DNA from 4 places in the Planococcus sp. TJ-201 genome. Region 1 is predicted to be linked to each of the others. Evidence: riboswitches for the same ligand, from Rfam matches in the RefSeq annotation. Region 1 holds a riboswitch; each other region holds the start of a gene.
What was found. A riboswitch is a leader RNA that binds a small molecule or an ion and turns the genes downstream of it on or off. The one in region 1 is predicted to bind S-adenosylmethionine.

Region 2: linked by a shared signal. The riboswitch ahead of AC4EG4_RS05625 (O-acetylhomoserine aminocarboxypropyltransferase/cysteine synthase family protein) and the one ahead of metK (methionine adenosyltransferase) in region 1 are both predicted to bind S-adenosylmethionine.
Region 3: linked by a shared signal. The riboswitch ahead of mtnK (S-methyl-5-thioribose kinase) and the one ahead of metK (methionine adenosyltransferase) in region 1 are both predicted to bind S-adenosylmethionine.
Region 4: linked by a shared signal. The riboswitch ahead of AC4EG4_RS11615 (5-methyltetrahydropteroyltriglutamate--homocysteine S-methyltransferase) and the one ahead of metK (methionine adenosyltransferase) in region 1 are both predicted to bind S-adenosylmethionine.

The regions. Positions count from the first base shown of each region.
Region 1 covers NZ_JBZDOG010000007.1:15,632-20,435, forward strand. The annotation lists gene AC4EG4_RS15875 (alpha/beta hydrolase family protein) at 1-61, shown strand, start outside; gene pckA (phosphoenolpyruvate carboxykinase (ATP)) at 115-1,704, opposite strand; SAM riboswitch class I at 2,025-2,137, shown strand; gene metK (methionine adenosyltransferase) at 2,340-3,548, shown strand; gene AC4EG4_RS15890 (gamma carbonic anhydrase) at 3,611-4,120, opposite strand; gene AC4EG4_RS15895 (alpha/beta hydrolase) at 4,216-4,804, shown strand, end outside.
Region 2 covers NZ_JBZDOG010000001.1:1,117,118-1,121,921, reverse strand. The annotation lists gene AC4EG4_RS05635 (methionine ABC transporter ATP-binding protein) at 1-250, opposite strand, end outside; SAM riboswitch class I at 390-506, opposite strand; gene AC4EG4_RS05630 (glycerol-3-phosphate acyltransferase) at 630-1,271, opposite strand; SAM riboswitch class I at 1,404-1,519, shown strand; gene AC4EG4_RS05625 (O-acetylhomoserine aminocarboxypropyltransferase/cysteine synthase family protein) at 1,621-2,913, shown strand; gene metX (homoserine O-acetyltransferase MetX) at 2,926-3,939, shown strand; gene AC4EG4_RS05615 (helix-turn-helix domain-containing protein) at 3,998-4,228, opposite strand; gene AC4EG4_RS05610 (DMT family transporter) at 4,319-4,804, shown strand, end outside.
Region 3 covers NZ_JBZDOG010000003.1:110,736-115,539, forward strand. The annotation lists gene AC4EG4_RS08875 (methylthioribulose 1-phosphate dehydratase) at 1-177, opposite strand, end outside; gene AC4EG4_RS08880 (2-hydroxy-3-keto-5-methylthiopentenyl-1-phosphate phosphatase) at 174-839, opposite strand; gene mtnW (2,3-diketo-5-methylthiopentyl-1-phosphate enolase) at 845-2,059, opposite strand; SAM riboswitch class I at 2,135-2,244, opposite strand; SAM riboswitch class I at 2,516-2,669, shown strand; gene mtnK (S-methyl-5-thioribose kinase) at 2,746-3,936, shown strand; gene mtnA (S-methyl-5-thioribose-1-phosphate isomerase) at 3,933-4,804, shown strand, end outside.
Region 4 covers NZ_JBZDOG010000004.1:201,875-206,678, reverse strand. The annotation lists gene AC4EG4_RS11630 (glycine/sarcosine/betaine reductase selenoprotein B family protein) at 43-552, shown strand; gene AC4EG4_RS11625 (hypothetical protein) at 568-807, shown strand; gene arr (NAD(+)--rifampin ADP-ribosyltransferase) at 829-1,245, shown strand; SAM riboswitch class I at 1,347-1,454, shown strand; gene AC4EG4_RS11615 (5-methyltetrahydropteroyltriglutamate--homocysteine S-methyltransferase) at 1,564-2,691, shown strand; gene nadX (aspartate dehydrogenase) at 2,800-3,582, opposite strand; gene AC4EG4_RS11605 (YitT family protein) at 3,784-4,659, shown strand; gene AC4EG4_RS11600 (TspO-related membrane protein) at 4,790-4,804, opposite strand, start outside.

The DNA of each region.
Region 1 (4,804 bases):
GGCTGCCAATCGCAAAACAGTTCGGGCAATTTGCCAATGGATGAGAGATAAAGAGCAATAGGAAAGTAAAAAAAGCCCGTTCGGATTTTACTCCGAACGGGCTTTAAGGGATGCTTATTTTTGAAGTGGTCCGCCAAGTGTTGTGATTTCAGGTGCGACAGTACCGAACTTCTGGAAGTTTTCCTGGAATTTTTGTGCCAATTCCACAGCTTTTGAATCGTATGCTTCTTTATCTGCCCAAGCATGGCGTGGGTTTAACACATCGGCTGGTACACCAGGTACTTGTACTGGAATTTCAAGGCCGAAGATAGCTTCTTTTTCAGTCGGCACATCATTCAATTCGCCTTTGATGGCAGCGCGAACCATTGTCCGAGTGTAAGAAAGCTTCATGCGGCTGCCGACTCCATAGACTCCACCCGTCCAGCCGGTGTTGACAAGAAAGACTTGAACATCGTGCTCATCAATTTTGCTGCCGAGCATTTCAGCGTATACCGTTGCGTGCAGCGGCAAGAATGGCGAACCAAAGCAAGTTGAGAACGTTGCTTCAGGTATAGTGATGCCACGCTCTGTACCAGCTAATTTTGATGTGTAGCCACTAAGGAAATGATACATAGCCTGTTCTTTTGTCAGCTTGCTGATTGGAGGCAATACGCCGAAAGCGTCTGCAGTCAAGAAAACAATCGTTTTTGGGTGACCCGCAACTGAAGGATCTACAATATTGTCAATTGCCTGCATTGGGTAGGCGGCACGTGTGTTTTCAGTTAATGAACCGTCGTCATAATCCGGGATGCGTGTATCCGGATCAACAACCACATTTTCCAAAACCGAACCGAAACGGATCGCGTCATAGATTTGCGGTTCGTTTTCACGCGACAGGTTGATGGTTTTTGCATAGCAGCCGCCTTCGATGTTGAAGACGCCATTATCAGACCAGCCATGCTCGTCATCACCGATCAGCTTGCGGTCTCCATCTGCTGACAAGGTCGTTTTGCCGGTACCGGACAAGCCGAAAAATAAAGTTACATCGCCATCTTGTCCTACGTTTGCTGAACAGTGCATTGGAAGAATGCCTCTTTCTGGCAACAAGTAGTTCATAATAGAAAAGATCGATTTTTTCATTTCGCCGGCGTATTCAGTTCCGCCGATTAAAATGATGCGCTGTTCCATGGAGACGATGATGAATGTTTCTGAAGCCGTACCGTCAACTGCAGGGTCTGCCATGAATGTAGGGGCATAAACCACCGTGAAGTCAGCTTCATGCGCTTGCAGCTCTTCAGCTGACGGACGGATGAACAGTTGGTGGGCAAACAAGTTGTGCCACGCGTATTCATTGATGGTTTGAATTGGCACACGTGATTCGTGGTCCGCTCCGGCAAATCCTTTGAAAACGAAAAGAGCATCTTTTTCTTTTAAGTGCTTAATCACCTTAGCGTATAATTTTTCAAACACTTCGCTAGAAATTGGACGGTTCACATTGCCCCAGTCGACTTTGTCTTTAGAGCTTTCTTCTTCCACCATGTATTTGTCTTTCGGTGAGCGGCCCGTGTATTTTCCTGTCTCCGCTTTTACAGCGCCTTCCCGAGTCAATACGGCTTCCCCGCGGGATGTTGCTGCTTCCACTAGTTGTGGCACTGATAATTGAACATGTACATTTTGGCCAGTTAAAAGATCCTTTAAATCATTTGCAAAGTTCACTGAAGTCATATATATGTACCTTCCTTTTCTGTTATTCCCATGGCGATGGGGAGGATGTATATTCGTTCATTAGTATAACACATTAGGTTTATTAGTCTATACTAATCCCCTTCGGAAATCAAAAATTATTGGATAGACTCTATATGAGGCAGGAATCTGCAAGTAAATAAACTGTACAAGACATACAAATGGGTTTGCCTATATAACGAGTTGTAGAGAGCGGGAGGAATGAGCGGAACGAGCAGCAGGCAATTTACTATCTCATTTTAATTCGAAAAAATCATTGACATCCCAGTACTATTTCCGTATGATGAAAAATTGAACGGATACTCTTATTCCGAGCTGGTGGAGGGGACAGGCCCTATGAAACCCGGCAACCTGCTGCATACGCAGTGATGGTGCCAAACCTGAAGCAAGGTGCACAGGCCTTGGATGATAAGAGTGAAAGGTGCTTATGATGATTCTCCTTTCCTCATGATGAATGAGTGAAGGGATTTTTTTATGGAATGCCCTTAATCCTCGTGTGAAAGGCCACAAACGGCTTGAAGTTCAATCTGGATTTTGTCTGGAACGGACTTGACATGGGAAACGAGTACCGTATCAATTTCGAGAGCAATCTCGCAGGATATAAGGAGGAACATTTTTTGAAAAACCGTCGATTATTTACATCAGAATCAGTAACAGAAGGACATCCGGATAAAATTTGTGACCAAATCTCAGATGCTATTTTGGATGCAATCTTGACCGAAGATCCAAACGCACGTGTTGCATGCGAGACCACTGTAACGACAGGGCTGGTTTTAGTAGCCGGAGAAATTACCACTTCTACTTATGTGGACATTCCGAAAGTCGTTAGACAAACGGTAAGAGAAATTGGATACACACGAGCTAAATACGGTTTCGATTCAGAAACAAGTGCAGTGCTAACAGCAATCGATGAGCAATCACCGGATATTGCTGCTGGAGTCAATGTGGCGCTTGAGTCACGCGAAGGCCAAATGACTGATAAAGAATTGGATGATATCGGAGCAGGCGACCAAGGGTTGATGTTCGGGTATGCCAACAACGAAACAGAAGAATTGATGCCATTGCCGATTTCATTGGCACATAAATTGGCGCGCCGTTTGGCTGAAGTGCGCAAAGAAGAAATTCTTCCCTACTTGCGTCCCGATGGCAAAACACAGGTAACTGTTGAGTACGACGAAAACAATAAGCCGCTTCGTGTGGACACAATTGTTATCTCGACGCAGCATCACCCAGAAGTAACACTTGAGCAAATTCAACGCAACATCAAAGAGTACGTCATCAAAGAAGTCGTTCCGGCAAAATGGATTGACGAAGAGACCAAATACTTCATTAACCCAACGGGGCGCTTTGTTATTGGCGGACCTCAGGGAGATGCAGGCTTAACTGGCCGCAAAATCATCGTAGATACTTACGGTGGCTATGCTCGCCACGGCGGCGGCGCATTTTCCGGTAAAGACGCAACAAAAGTTGACCGTTCAGCAGCTTATGCTGCACGTTATGTAGCGAAAAACATTGTAGCGGCTGGCCTGGCAGATAAATGTGAAGTGCAATTGGCATATGCAATCGGTGTAGCACATCCAGTATCGATCGCTTTTGATACATTTGGCACCGGCATTGTGGACGAAGACAAATTGGATGATTTGGTACGCGCGAACTTTGATTTGCGTCCTGCTGGAATCATCAAAATGCTTGATCTTCGCCGCCCAATCTACAAGCAGACAGCAGCTTACGGACATTTTGGCCGTACAGATGTTGATCTTCCTTGGGAGCGTACGGACAAAGCAGCACTTTTGAAAGAACAAGCTGGCGTTGAAGCTGGTATCTAAAACTGTATAAAAATAAAGGACGATCCGGCATTCCTGCCGGATCGTCCTTTTTTGTGCTAGCCCTATTGAAGAGACTTGTAGTAAGCGCCTTTTTCAGCGTATTCGCGGACAATTCGTTCCATGTCCACTTTGTCGTCTTCGCGCAGTTCACGGACAACTTTTGCTGGCCGTCCGAGAGCGAGCATGCCTGGTGGAATGATTTTTCCGGGGGGCACGAGGCTGCCGGCACCAATAAATGCGCCTTCTCCAACTTCTGCTCCGTCTAAAATAATCGAACCCATCCCAACTAATGCCCCTTTTCGAATGGTGCAGCTGTGCAAGGTCACTTGATGGCCAATCGTTACCTCATCTTCTAGCACCAATGGTTTGCCAGGACTTTGGTGCAGCATGCAAAGATCTTGGATATTCACTTTATTGCCAATAACAGTGGGGGATACGTCACCGCGAATCACAGTATTAAACCAAACTGATGAATCGGCGCCAATCGTCACATCACCAGAAATGGTGGTGTAGTCTGCGATGAAAACGGATGGATCAATTTGGGGGAATTTGTCTTTAAATGGATAAATCATGGCAAAGCTCCTTTAAAAAAGATAAGATATTCTATATCGTAACAAATCAAATCAAAACGTCAAATTGGAGCTTGGAATGGAAAGGAAGTTGGACTATGTGGAAATGGCAGGCTGAAGGAACGGCTAAGGCAACAGTTGTGCTGATCCATAGTGCATATGAGCAGCATTTGCGCTATGCATGGCAAATTGAAAAATGGCGAGCGGCAGGATTCGATGTTTATATGGCAGACTTGCCGGGCCATGGCAAAAACGCTGGAGCCGACAAGGTTCACCGCGAATCGTTTGATGTCTACGAACAGGCGGTACATGATATGCTGAAGCTGTCATCGGAAAATGATCTGCCGGTGTTTGTCATTGCCCACGGCCTCGGTGCCACCATCACAATGAATGTTCTTGGCAATCGTAAATTTAACGTGGCGGGAGCTATTTTTACATCTCCTTGGCTGCAGTTAAAAAAGTTGCCGCCAAAAGCGCCCAATTCATTTCCAGGTGTTGCTCAGCTGACAGGACGCAGAAAAATGGACCACGAGATTGCATTGCGTGACCTCACAAGAAGCCAATTCAGCCTCGAACAGGGAGCTGAAAACAACTTGTATCATACTGTTGTAACTGCAGCCTGGTTTAAAGAATTGCAGAGCTATATGAAAGAAACCGCAGCAGCTGTTGAGGTGTATCCGCAGATTC
Region 2 (4,804 bases), on a different contig from region 1:
TGTCTTTTCGGATGGTGCGGATTTCCTTGCTGGATAGGGTGGATATGTCTTTTCCCAGAATCATTACACGTCCTGTGGTAGGGCGTTCGAGCAGGTTGACCGTGCGGATCAATGAACTTTTTCCGGCTCCACTAAAGCCGATAACTCCGTATATTTCTCCGGTTTCGACGGTCAGGTCAATGCCATTCAAGGCATGGATTTCCTGTTTGCCTGATTGGTAGGTCTTGGCGACGCCTTCGAATTGAATCATGGTGATGGTGCCTCCTTAGGTTGGAATGAATTGTATCAAATCGACGGTGTCTCAAATGCTGATTGAGATAATAGACAAAAAAGAGCCCTCTTTTTTCTCATCCATAAGAAAAAAGAGGGCTCCAGTTGAAACCATCTAATTCTCATCTTCCAAATGCCTTAAATGGCATTTGCAGGAGTTGGCACAGTTTTTGCGGTTAAACAAATCTGCTGCCGAAACGTCTCAGGGCCTGTCCCTCGGTTTCTCTTGATAAGAAAGTGATGTATGCTATTCGATTCGTGAGTCTTACTTTATGGTGAAATAACAAAAAAGTCAAGAAAAACTTTGAGATTTATTTCACAATCTTTAAAATGTGAGAAAAACCACTGTGAAATCTACTTTAAGATGATGTACTAGATTTCTTGCGCAAAACTGAAGATACTTTACTTTCAGTACCATCTTTTATTCGGATAATGTTTTCATTATGCTTCCATACGGCCATAGCAAATAAAGCCGAAGCAGTCAGCAAGGGCCAAGCTCCAGATGCCGGAATAAAAGCAATGACAAAATAAACGGCATAAAGAACAAATACGCCAATTACCAAGTAGTCTGTTGCAAGCGAAACGCCGATCAACAGAATCAGTCCAAGCAACCCAAGCTTCCAATCGAGGGCGAGCATAACGCCAATGACTGAAGCGGTTCCTTTCCCGCCGTCAAAGTTCATGTAAAAGGGAAAGTTGTGCCCGAAAACTACCCCGGCACCTGCCACAAACAACAAAGCCCAAGTCATTTCAGCTGAGAAGTTTCCTGTTTCCAATAATAAGCGGAGACCTGCAACTGCAGCAAATCCTTTAAAAATATCAATAAATGCAACAAGCAATCCATATTTCCAGCCCAATACGATTGCAGCATTGGAAGCACCGGAATTTTTCACACCTTCTTTTTTTACGTTAACTCCTGACAAAGCCTGTGCAGCAAGGGATCCGTGAAAACAACCAATGATATAGCCTGCAACGAATAATAGCAAAATCCAAACCAGCATACCGATTCCTCCTCTATACTAAATGTTAACGTTTGAGTGAAAGGAAGGTTTCAAAATTTTTTGACTAATACGCTTGACAAAAAGCGCTGAAGTTTTTATACTTCTCAACAAGATGAAAAACCAAATCAAATACTCTTATCAAGAGTGGCGGAGGGATAGGCCCTGTGATGCCCGGCAACCGACAGACATTTTGTCTGGAAAGGTGCTAATTCCTACAGAACTGATCGACAGGTTCTGACAGATAAGAGGAGGAAACTCCGTAATTTACGGCCCTCTTCTTAACCGAAGGGGGCTTTTTGCTGTCCCTTTCTGCATGAATAGTATCCACAAAAAATAGGGGGAATGGAAAATGACCAACTTAAAACCAGAAACATTATTGCTTCACGGCGGACAACAGCCGGATCCTACGACAGGATCAAGAGGGGTTCCCATCTACAAAACTACTTCTTACGTTTTTAAGGACACTCAGCATGCACAGGATCTTTTTGGACTGAAGGATACCGGCAATATTTATTCGCGTATTATGAATCCGACGGTCGATGTCTTTGAACAGCGGGTAGCGTTATTAGAAGGCGGAACAGCAGCTGTTGCCTTGTCTTCCGGAATGGCGGCCATTGCTTTTTCCATTATGAATATAGCAGAAGCTGGAGACGAAATTGTGGCAGACAGCAACCTGTATGGCGGAACATACAATTTATTGGCGAACACGTTGCCGCGTTATGGCATTACGACAAAATTTGTGGATGCGACAAATCCCGAAAACTTCAAAGCGGCGATTACAGATAAAACCAAAGTTCTATTCGGTGAAATTATTGGCAACCCGAGCTTGAATGTCTTTGATGTAGAAAAAGTAGCAGCCATTGCTCATGAAAATGGAATTCCACTATTGATCGATAATACCTTCGCGTCGCCATATGGCAGCAATCCCATTGAATACGGGGCAGATGTCGTCATTCATTCCGCTACAAAATGGATTGGCGGGCATGGCACGACAATTGGCGGAGTGGCTGTAGACGCGGGAACGTTCAATTGGGACAATCCTCGCTTTCCGAATTACACACAGCCGGACGAAACATACCACGGATTGCGGTATGGCATCGATGTACCGGAAGCGGCTTTTGCGACAAAGTTACGTGTTCAACTGCTTCGGGATTTTGGGCCATCCCTCAGTCCGGAAAGTGCCCATGCTTTGTTGCAAGGGTTGGAAACCTTGCACCTGCGCATTCCAAAACACAATAGCAATGCCCAACTTGTCGCCGATTATTTGAAACAACACCCGCAAATCGAGTGGGTGAATTTCCTTGGTTTTGAAGATCATCCTTCTCATCAACTGGCGAAGAAATACTTGAAAAACGACGGTTATGGATCAATTGTCAATTTTGGAATTAAAGGCGGGCGTGAAGCGGGCCGGAAAGTGATTGACAGCGTCCATCTGTGGTCTCATGTAGCCAATGTAGGGGATGCTAAATCACTGATCATTCATCCGGCTTCGACTACGCATCAACAATTGAACAACGAGGAACTACAAGCATCCGGCGTAACAGAGGAGCTAATTCGCTTGTCTGTCGGGTTGGAGAATGCAGAAGACTTGATCGCTGATTTGGAGCAAGCGATTCAGGCAGCCGTATTGGAAAATGCATAAGGAGGGATTTTCATGAAAACAGTCTCCATCGGCTCGTTAACCCTGGATTCAACGGAGGTTTTAAACGATGTAGAACTTGCATATGAACGTCTCGGAGACCGGGAATCTCCGGTTGTCCTAGTCTGCCATGCATTGACAGGCGACCAATATGCAATTGGCACAGAGGGCAATCCAGGGTGGTGGGCTGGGTTGATTGGACCAGGCAAGCCGGTGGATACGACTATTTTTCAAGTGATTACCTTTAATGTTCTTGGAGGATGCCACGGATCAACGGGTCCTTTATCGACAGATCCGGCAACGGGAAATCCCTACCATGCTGCGTTTCCAACCCTGACCATACGTGACATGGTACGCGCTGAATACTGTGCACTTAAAAAGCTTGGCATCAACCATCTCGCCGGTGTGATTGGCGGTTCGTTAGGTGGAATGAAGACCTTGGAATGGGGAAGATCTTACCCTGAATTCATCGATGCGATTTTTCCTTTAGCCGTAACCCCCTATTACAGTGATTACGGTGTTGCTTTTAATCACATCGGCATACTAGCAATAGAAAGTGACAGTGAATTTAATGGTGGAAAGTATAAAGATTCTGCTCGTTTAAAAGGTTTTGAAGTGGCACGAATGGCAGGCATGGTTACTTATCGGAGCGGCAATATGTTTAATCAGCGATTTGGACGAACCCATGACGGCAACGAATTCGATGTTCAATCTTACTTGAATTATCAAGGGAAGAAACTGGCGGGCCGATTTGATGCCAATAGTTATGTGCTGCTGTTGAAAGCAATGAATACACATGACATCCAAGATGCTGTTCTGGATATTCCAGTGTTTTCATTATCATTTACTCATGATTTGCTTTATCCAAGTGAACTAATGATTCCATGGCTTGAAAAACAAAAAGTGGCAAGCTGGGAAATTGTTGAAACGGAATTTGGCCATGATGGGTTTCTTGTAGAGTTTGAAAAATGGGGCGGGTTTATAAAGAACAAGTTAAAAAGCCTTCTAGTGCCTGAACTTACGCGCTGAGAGAGATTTACAAAAAAGCATCTGAACGGGAAGGTTCCCCGTCAGATGCTTTTTGTAGTCAATCTTCATCCTTAATATCCACATCGTCTGGGATGGGCATGGCACGCCATTCTTCAAGCGCTTGTTTTGCTTCTTCCAACTGTTGGAAATGCATACCGAACTGAGAGGTATTGATCATGTACTGTTCTCCATCATGGACTGCTCGAATACGGCCTTCCAATACGTAGCGTTGAACTTGCTCTTCAGGCATGGACAAAAAGGCGGCAGTTTCCTGGACTGTCATATACATAGGATCCCCTCCTCTTTTCTTTTATTATAATAGAAGGGGGGAGCTATCTCAATTTATTAACGGCATGGAAGAGTATGCAGAAAGGCAGAGGTGTTGATTTTGAATTACATAGCTTATTTATGGGTGTTGCTGGCTGCCGTCTTATGGGGGACGACCGGAACAGCCCAGTCTTTTTTCGTTGGTACAGCGCATCCGTTGTCGATTGGCGCATTTCGCTTAGCGATAGGTGGTTTTTCTTTAATGATCTTCGTGCTGGTAGCGAGAACGTTATCGATCCGTTCGATTCCATGGCCCGCCGCCATTTTTTCTGCCATCAGTATGGCCTTGTTTCAACCATTATTTTTTTCCTCGGTCCAGTTAACGGGAATTGCGATCGGCACGGTTGTCACGATCGGCAGTGCACCTGTACTAACGGGAATAATCGAATGGCTTGCCTTTAAGAAAAGGCCTGACAGAATTTGGGCAATCGCCACCCTGCTGGCATTGGCAGGATGTGTTTTGCTGTTTGCCAATAAAGGGCAGCAGCTGGTGGATCCATTGGGAATCGCCATGGCTCTTGGTGCAGGGTTGGCTTTT
Region 3 (4,804 bases), on a different contig from region 1:
AAAATCTTCATCTGTACGTTTTTTCTTGTCTTTGCCGCTCGCGGTTACCAGAAATTCGAGCGGTTCGTCCGCCACTTTGATGGCAAGATTGCCGCTGGTCCCCATAAACCAATCGCGCACGGCCAGTTCGTCTTTGACATCCGCCAATTCCCGCCACTTTTCATGCAAAAGGGTCATGACTTCACCCCTATATATTCATCAACAATCGCAATAACTTCGTGGAACGTTTCGAACGGTTCGTAATTGATGCCCGCTTCTTGGCATTTTTCAGCCAGCAAATCCCGAGCAATGACGAAATCCGCTTCTTTTGCAGCTTCCCAGTCACTGATGGAGTCTCCAATGACGATGCTTTTCGTGTCTTTGTCCAAAAGATCCCGGATGACAGATGGTTTGCAGCATCCGCAGCCCTGGCTTGTGCAGGCATCGTCGCAGCCATGCGGAAATTCCAGTTTGATAAGATCACCTGAAAAGTCAGCGCTGTTGCAGTAGATGTCATCAAAAGGTCCGAAAGGTTCAAGTAGCGGATGGACAAAGAAATCAATGCCACCGCTAACAATATACAAAGGCAAATTCTGCTTTTTCGAATAGGCGACAAAGTCGCTGAATCCTTCGCGTATTTCCGCCTGCTCCAAAACATAGGAAATAATTTCGTCTTTTTCCGAAACCGGAAGCAAGGAAAACATTTTTGCGACACCCTCACGTATTGAGATGGATTGGTCGAGAATTTGGTCTTTGACCGGTATCCATCCCGGTGGATCAAATTTTTCCATGATGGCAATAATATTGTCATTAGCTGTAATCGTACCGTCAAAATCACAAAAAATAATCGGTTTGTTCACTGTTTTCACCCCCATAGTTCAAGTGCTGTCTGCAATTCTTTATGCTGTTTGCCGGCATTCTGCAAGGTTTCTCCCTGCAGCACGGCGTCAATGGCTTGTCTGAATGCCTGTCCGCCGCCAGCTGCTCCAGCGGGATGTCCGTGAACGCCGCCTCCGGCATTGATGACGCTGTCGATTCCGTAATCCGCCATCAGCAAAGGCACAAGCCTCGGATGAATTCCGGCGGATGGCACTGGAAAGCTGCGTTTTAGCGGGCTGTCCCGTGTCAGTTCTTTGCCGAGTGCCAGGGCTGCCGTTTTTTCCAGTGCAACACTGCCGTAAGGTGAAGGAAACAGCGAAAAATCAGCGCCGACATATCGGATCAGTTTTCCAAGGGCCAGCGGTGTCGCAAGGCCATAGAAGGCAGAAGAAGTGAAGGCACCGCTAAAAGCGGGATGCGCCATAAGCGGCAAGGCGATATCATCATCTTCAGCAAGCTCCTGCAAGACATCCAACCCATACGCATGAACGTTGAACAACAAGGCATCTGCTCCAAGTTCGCGTGCTCTCCGTGCTTTTCCTCGCAGTTCTGAAGTTCTCCCTGACAGGTTCACCGCATAAAGCGTTCGGTGTCCCGTTTCTTCATAGACATCATCAAGCACTCGTTTACCCGTGGTAATGCGGCTTTCAAAAGGAGTTAGTGGGTTATCAAATAGTATTTCATCATCTTTGACCAGATCCACGCGGCCTAATGCCTGCTGACGCAATTGAGCGGACAGGAAATCCAGGTCACGGCCGATGACGCCTTTAAAAATACTCATGAGAAGCGGCCGTCCTCCAACGCCAAGAGTGTCGCGAATTTCTTCGATGCCAAAGCGCGGTCCAGGAAAGTGGCTAAGCAGGTCGTGGCTAAACTCCAGATCCAATAGCTTTACTTCGCCATCCAACGACAATTTGCCGAAAACAGTAGTCAAAATGGCAGGCAGGTCAGCCGAAAAATTCACGCTTGGGTAGGCAATTTCAAGCTCTGCTTTTATTAAATCCGGTTTTAGCGGGTGGCGTTCTTGTTCAAATTCTTCGATGGAGACGACATTTCCTTTATGGTGTTTCAGTTGTTCCTGTTCAAGCAGCGGCAAGTCAGTCCAAGAACCGATGGTCAGTCCCAAAGCGATGCCGTCCGCTTTTTTTTCGAACGAACCCGGTTTTCCGTAGACTTGATATGTAGCAGTCAAAACGCTCATGTATTCCACACTCCCATGCAAATTTTAAAAAATAAAAACCTCTTCAAATAAGAAGAGGTTAAGGGCGTTAACAACTTCTTATTTCTCAGCCACCGGTTCTGGCTGCAAGAATTAGCACCGTGTCCATCAATGGACCGGTTGCCGGGTATCATAGGGCTTGTCCCTCCACCTGCTCTAAATAAGAAAGATATGAAATTGGGTAAATATGATTTATTAAGTCAGACTATCGGTTTTTATCAATTGATATTCCACAAATCCGCTTCGTCCGCGGAAAGCGTCCGCCTGAAGCGATTTCTTCCACTACAAGATTAGTAAAGTAATTCTGATTATTTCATGTGCGCAGAAATCTGTCAACTCCGTTATCATAAAATTGTTTTTATTGGAAAAATGGATTGACAGTTAATTCTGAATCGTGATAGGATTCTTTTCATAACTTAAATTAAATAACACGTAGTACTCTTATCAAGAGCTGGCAGAGGGATATTGGCCCGATGACGCCCAGCAACCGACCGTAATACCTTCGTGAGAAGGGGCGCTTTATGCGCCAGGATGAAAATCCTGCAAGGCACGGTGCTAATTCCATCAGAAATTTATTTCTGAAAGATAAGAGGCATGGAATCTCTTATTCTGGCCTCTTTCTTTTATGAAAGAGGCTTTTTATATTGCATATGAAAGGAAGATTTACAATGACACTTACGGTTCCCGCTACTTATAAAGCCTTAACGGAAGAAACAGCGATTGCGCTGGCAAAAACGGTTCATACATTTGACCCTGCTGCCCAATTGACTTGCCGGGAAATCGGCGACGGCAACTTGAATTATGTTTTCCAAATCGAAGATCCAAATACAGGAAAGCGGCTGATCATCAAACAGGCATTGCCATACGCTAAGATTATCGGCGAAAGCTGGCCGTTGACGTTAAAGCGCGCGACGATTGAAGCGAATGTCCTCAGAAAGCACGGAGAATTTGTCCCGTCACTCGTGCCAACAGTCTTTGCAACAGATGAAGAGTTGGCCATTACGGTGATGGAAGATTTGTCTCATCTGGAGATTGCGCGGGAAGGGTTGATCCACGGACGGAATTTCCCGAGATTGTCGCAGGACATCGGTGAATACTTGGCACTGACTTTATTCCACACATCGGATTACGGCTTGCATCCTTTTGAAAAAAAGCGTTTGGCTGCGGAGTTTTCCAATCCCGAATTATGCAAGATTACGGAAGATCTCATTTTTACAGATCCATTTTTTGATCTCGATACCAACGATTACGAACCGCAGCTTCAATCAGCGGCAGAAGCGATCTGGAGCAACCGGAAGCTTCAGCTCGAAGTAGCAAAATTAAAGAAAAGCTTTTTGACTGAATCGGAAGCTCTGCTGCATGGCGACCTACACACCGGCAGTATTTTTGCCAGCCAGACGGAAACGAAGGTGATCGACCCCGAATTCGGTTTTTACGGTCCGATTGGATTTGATGTTGGTTTGTTCCTGGCGAACTTAGTTTTCCAGTCGATCACACGCGAAGATGAGAATCGCCAAGTGATGGTAGAAGATATCAGAAAGACCTGGGATGTCTTCGCTTCTTCATTCACCGAGCTATGGAAAAAATATAGTGTGGAATCGTTCAAGGAGACAGAGGGCTACCTGGAGCATGTGCTTGAGAAAGTGCTGACAGATGCAGCCGGTTTTGCAGGATGCGAATTAATTCGCCGAACCATCGGCTTGGCACATGTGAAAGATCTGGACAGCATCGAAGACGCAGGTAAGCGAATCGCCTTCAAGAAGCAAGCATTGCAGACTGGCCAGGTTTTGATTTTACAGCGCAAGGAAATCACATCGATCAACGATGTACTGCAAATTCTTGAGGAGGCCCGTACATGAGCATCCCCTTATCCATCAAATGGGACGGCCAGCAGCTGACCATTTTAGATCAGCAAAAACTGCCGCATGCCATTGAATATGTGACGCTTGAAACCGTCGAAGACGTTTACGATGCGATTCTTGCATTAAAGGTTCGCGGAGCACCCGCCATCGGCATCACTGCAGCTTATGGACTGGCTAACGGCGCCAAGCGGCACGATACGGATTCGTTGGAAGCTTTTCAGCAATACGTTGAAAAAGATGCCGCATACTTGAATTCTTCCAGACCGACCGCAGTCAATCTTGGCTGGGCGCTTAGCCGACTGAAAGATAAGCTTCGAGAAGCAGAGAACGTACCACAAGCCAAACTGCTGCTTCAGGCGGAAGCAGTCCAGATCCACAAGGAAGATGAAGAGTCGTGCCGCAGCATTGGCGAGCATGCACTGGTGTTGCTGCAAGAGCAAACGCGGGTAATGACTATTTGCAACGCCGGTTCGATTGCTACGGCAAAATACGGCACTGCATTAGCGCCGTTTCACCTGGGCAGCGAGCGGGGACGTGAATTTGAAGTGTTCGCCTGTGAAACCCGGCCGATTTATCAAGGCGCACGCCTGACGGTATGGGAGCTGCAGCAGTCTGGAGTGGACGTTACGTTGATCACTGACAGCATGGCTGCACACACGATCAAAGCAAAAGGGGTTGAAGCCATCATTGTCGGTGCCGATCGCATTGCAGCCAATGGCGACACGGCAAATAAAATTGGAACTTATAATTTGGCCTTACTGGCTGCCGCCTTCAGCATTCCGTTTTACGTGGCAGCACCGGCTTCAACTTTCGATCTGTCGATAGAAGACGGAAGCGCGATTCCCATTGAAGAGCGCAACCCGGA
Region 4 (4,804 bases), on a different contig from region 1:
AATATTATCCAATAGACTCTTTGAACTGGAGGAATGGCTGACATGAAAATGAAAACCCGACTCAAATCGAAATTGTCCCGGACGTTTTCCAGCAATTTCACGACTGCCTACCAGAAATTCACCATGAGCCATATGACAGAAAACAACAGCTTGCCTGAAGCCGTGTTGCCAAAACCATTGGACCAATGCAAAGTAGCACTGGTTTCAACTGCCGGTGTCCACCTAAAATCAGACGAACCGTTTGATGTGGACAATCCAGCGGGAGATCCTTCATTTCGGATCGTCCCGGCAGATGCCGCAGAGCAGGAGTTGACAGTGACGCACCTTTACTTCGACACAAAGTTCGCCAAAGCCGATCCGTCCATCGTCTTCCCGCTCCACCAGTTAAAGGACGCTGCAGTCGATGAAAAAATTGGGGGTGTTTCGGACATCCACATTGGATTGAACGGCGGCATCTTGGACACGATGACAGCCGAGAAAGATTTCATTCCCAAAGTGGTCGAATTGTTCCATAACGAAGGGATTGACGCCGCGCTCTTGGTGCCTGGCTGAGGATCTTGCCATAACGTGCTTGGGCTGTATGCCCGGGCTTTAGAAGCTTCACATATCCCAACCGCCATGGTCACTTTGTTCCCGGAAATTACCGACAAAGTCGGTGCTCCCCGCACCCTCCACGTCCCCTTTAAAATGGGACGCCCATGCGGCGAACCTTTCGACTTTGATACGCGAAAAAGAGTGGTGGACCAATTGCTGGAGCTGTTGGCACTGTCTTCGGGGACTCGGGCAATTTATCAGGAAAAGCGATAGAAACAACGGAGGCAGATCAATATGAATGAAACAAAAGAGGTTTTAGATCCAGGTCCTTTCTTTCACGGGACAAAAGCGGAATTGAAGATTGGGGATTTATTGCAGGCGCAGCATCCGTCCAATTACCAGAACAAAAAATCCAATTACATCTATTTCACGGCAACATTGGAAGCCGCCAAATGGGGTGCCGAACTAGCGGATTCTACTGCCAAAGAGAGAATTTACCTTGTAGAACCAGTAGGTGATTTTGAGAATGATCCGAATTTAACCAACAAAAGATTTCCAGGCAATCCAACACGCTCTTACCGTTCCCAATTGCCTCTCAAAGTAATCGCAGAGCTCGGTGCCTGGGAACGGCATACTGATGAACAACTTAGCACCATGCGGGCATCGTTAAAGGCGTTGCGTGAACAAGGAAAGGCCATCATCATTGATTGAATTTTTTACAATAGAAAAAACAGGATGTACATTTTCTTGCATTTATCTGGAAATTGCTTTATTGTGTAACACATCGACAAACCATTAACTTAATAATCTATTTCTTATCAAGAGAGACGGAGGGATTTGGCCCTGTGATGTCTCAGCAACCATTCTGTTACAGGATAAGGTGCTACTTCCAATAGGTGTTAGAGCCTAGAAGATAAGAAGAATGCATTTCCATACATGGGGCTTTCTTCTTTTTGAAGAAAGTCCCATTTTTTATTTGGGAAGATCGCACGTTAACTAAAAACTAAAAACCGAAAGTGGGAATGCAACATGGCCAATCCAATCACCGATCCAACGAAACGAGTCAATAAAGCGCCCTTCAAAGCAGATCACGTAGGAAGCTTGCTCCGCCCGGAAAGCATCCATCAGGCAAGAAAAGAGTTTAAAGATGGCCGCATTACGGCAGAACAATTAAGAGCCATCGAAACAACTGAAATCAAGCACATCGTCGACAAGCAAATTGAAGTCGGCCTGAAAGCTGTGACAGACGGCGAATTTCGCCGCACCTTCTGGCACACTGATTTCATGGCAGAGATTCACGGATTTGAAGGATACACGCCCGAAAAAGGCTATCAATTCAAAAATGTAGAAACGGAAGCTTATGATGTCCGCAATACCGGCAAAGCCGCCTTCAATGAAAATCACCCATTCATCCAAGACTTCATTGAATTTAAAGAAATCGTTGGGGGCCGTGCTATTCCGAAGCTGACCATTCCAAGCCCAAACCAATTTTTCAACCAAGGCATTCGCAATGAGCGCATTTATCCGGATCTTGAAGATTATGCAACAGACATCATCCAAGTTTACCGCGATGCCTTCCAAGCATTCTACGCTGCAGGTGCCCGCTATATTCAAATTGACGATGTCTATATTGCAGGATTGTCATCACCCGACATTCCGTTCAATGACGGACAATACAACCGGGATTACTTGATCGACCTGGCATTGCGCGTTACCAACGCCGTTTTGAAAGATCAGCCAGAAGATTTGGCGATCACGACCCACCTATGCCGCGGCAACTATCAATCCGATTGGGCATTTGAAGGCAGCTACGCGCTCATTGCGCCAACACTTTTCGCCAAAGAACAAGTCGATGGCTTTTTCCTGGAGTACGACGACGAACGTTCCGGCAGCTTCCACCCGCTGGAACATATCCCAGCCGGCGGTCCGCGCGTGGTGCTTGGTGTCTTCACTTCGAAAAACGGCGAACTTGAAGACAAAGAAACCATCAAAGCTCGCGTCGCAGAAGCAGCTCAATACATCCCTATCGAACAGCTCTGCATCAGCCCACAATGCGGATTTGCTTCCACCCACCACGGCAATATCCTTACCGAACAACAACAATGGGACAAACTGCGGTATATCGTGGAAGTTTCTGAAGAAATTTTTGGGGAGTGACTTGGAAAGCCCAACGCAGTCTTTGCGTTGGGCTTTTTTCGGTTGATTTACTTCATTTACGTTCTTAAAAGTATAAAATAGGTGTTCTGCTTCAGCTCACTGTCCAACTCAGTTGCCGATTCTCAATGCCCCATCTTTATTCTGTAATACAGCTAAAATACTCAACGCAGCGAGAAGGCTCGTCTTCGGGTTGCTCGGCATCGGATTGTTTTCCACTTGCAGCTGCAGTTTCCCGAAGTCCCCTTCTGCTTCAATTGTGTGCGTATTCCGTTCCATAGCCGGGTCGACAATGATGCGCACTGTCGTTTTCTCGATACCGATTCCCGCAAGTGCGAGTGTCATCGCGACGTTGACGTTTTTCGGGAATTTTTCAACGGCTTCATCTGCAGAACCTTCAAATAGTACTTTCTCTTGCTCTGCTTGAATCCCAAGCGATGCGGGTGATTTCCGTGTCGTAAGCTGAACCCGCTCCAAGCCACCAGCTGCTTTCGCCGATTGCAGGATGTCCAGTCCACCAATTGCACCGGAAGGCAGGAAAACTTGTGTTCCGCTAGACTCAGCCATAGCTTTAACATCAGTCAGAAGAGCGGCATCTTTAAAGACGCCGATACTGCTGACGACGAGGTCTTTTTGATGGGCAACGATCTCTTTCACGTAAAGATGAGCAGCTTCCACAGTCGCTGCCTCCACGACGAGATCGATCGGCGTCTCTAAGAATTTGTGAATATCTGTATGGAAATCGACCCCAAACTGTTCCTGCAAACGGCGGCCCGCTTTCTGGTTGCGGCCAAAAACTGCCGTTATTCTTCTTTCTTTGGCTACGTTGTTGGTATTCACCTGTTCCAATAAATACGTGGCGATATTTCCTGTGCCGATGATTCCGATGTTCATCGTTTAGCCTCCTCATTTAAATAGGTATAGTCTACCGAATGTTGGATACTTACCTATACCCTAAAAAGCGATACTTGATGAAGATTCATTTTGGCAGACGACTTCTTCTAAATTTGCTCTACTAAAATAGCAATAAAAGGATTATATTTAATAATTAGAGTGAAAAAGATCAGCTGGGCAACTACAGAAAAGAGGAAGAGAATGAGTATGCCATCTACAAAACGAAAAGCAAATAAAGGAAAATTAGTTTTACGGGCACTGGCCATTATCATTGGTGCGTTTGTTACTGCATATGGCCTTGAAGCTGTCTTGATTCCGAATAACGTATCAGATGGCGGCATCACGGGCATCAGCATTGTTGGCTCCCAATTATTCGGCATGCCACTGGGCGTGCTGATTGCAGTCTTGAATATTCCCTTTGTCTATTTAGGATATAAGCAAATCGGGAAAAGCTTCGCCATTTACTCCACTATTGGCATTGCTTCCCTCGCCTATGCGACGACTCTCATGCACCATATCCCGCCTATTATTGAGGGCGACACTTTATTGATTACCGTTATTGGCGGAATCATCATCGGTTTTGGCATGGGGGTTGCGCTGCGAAACGGCGGTGCGCTTGACGGCATCGACATGCTAGCCGTGCTGCTGTCACGCAAATTGCCATTCGGGACAAGTGACATGATCTTGTTCCTGAACATATTCGTCTTTATCATCGTTTCCTTCGTCTTCGGCTTGCAAGGCGCGTTCCTTTCCGGAATTGCTTATTTTATCGCATCCAAAGTGATTCATCTGGTCGAAGAAGGATTCAGTGGCTCGAAGACGTATAAAATTATTTCGCGGGAACCGGAACTTCTCGTCCAAACCATTTACGACCGCCTTGGACGAAACGCCACGTACAATATCGTCAACGGCGCCTACACGAACGAGCAATACAAAGAAATCACCTGCATCATCAACCGGCTTGAAGACAGCAAAATGAAAGAAATCATCTTCGAAATTGACAGCAACGCCTTTGTCGCCGTTTACGACGTCGCCGAAGTCAGAGGCGGCAGTTTCAAAAAGCGGGATATTCACTGATTGGTCCGAAACAAAAAAAGCGCCAGCTTCTCTTTATTAAAAAGAGAGCGGCGCTTTTTGCATCCACTAGAAAAATCAAGTATTTCTTAACGAGCTTATGGCATTGTCTACTTTCATTTGGAGAGTTCTCTTAAACCGTATGTCT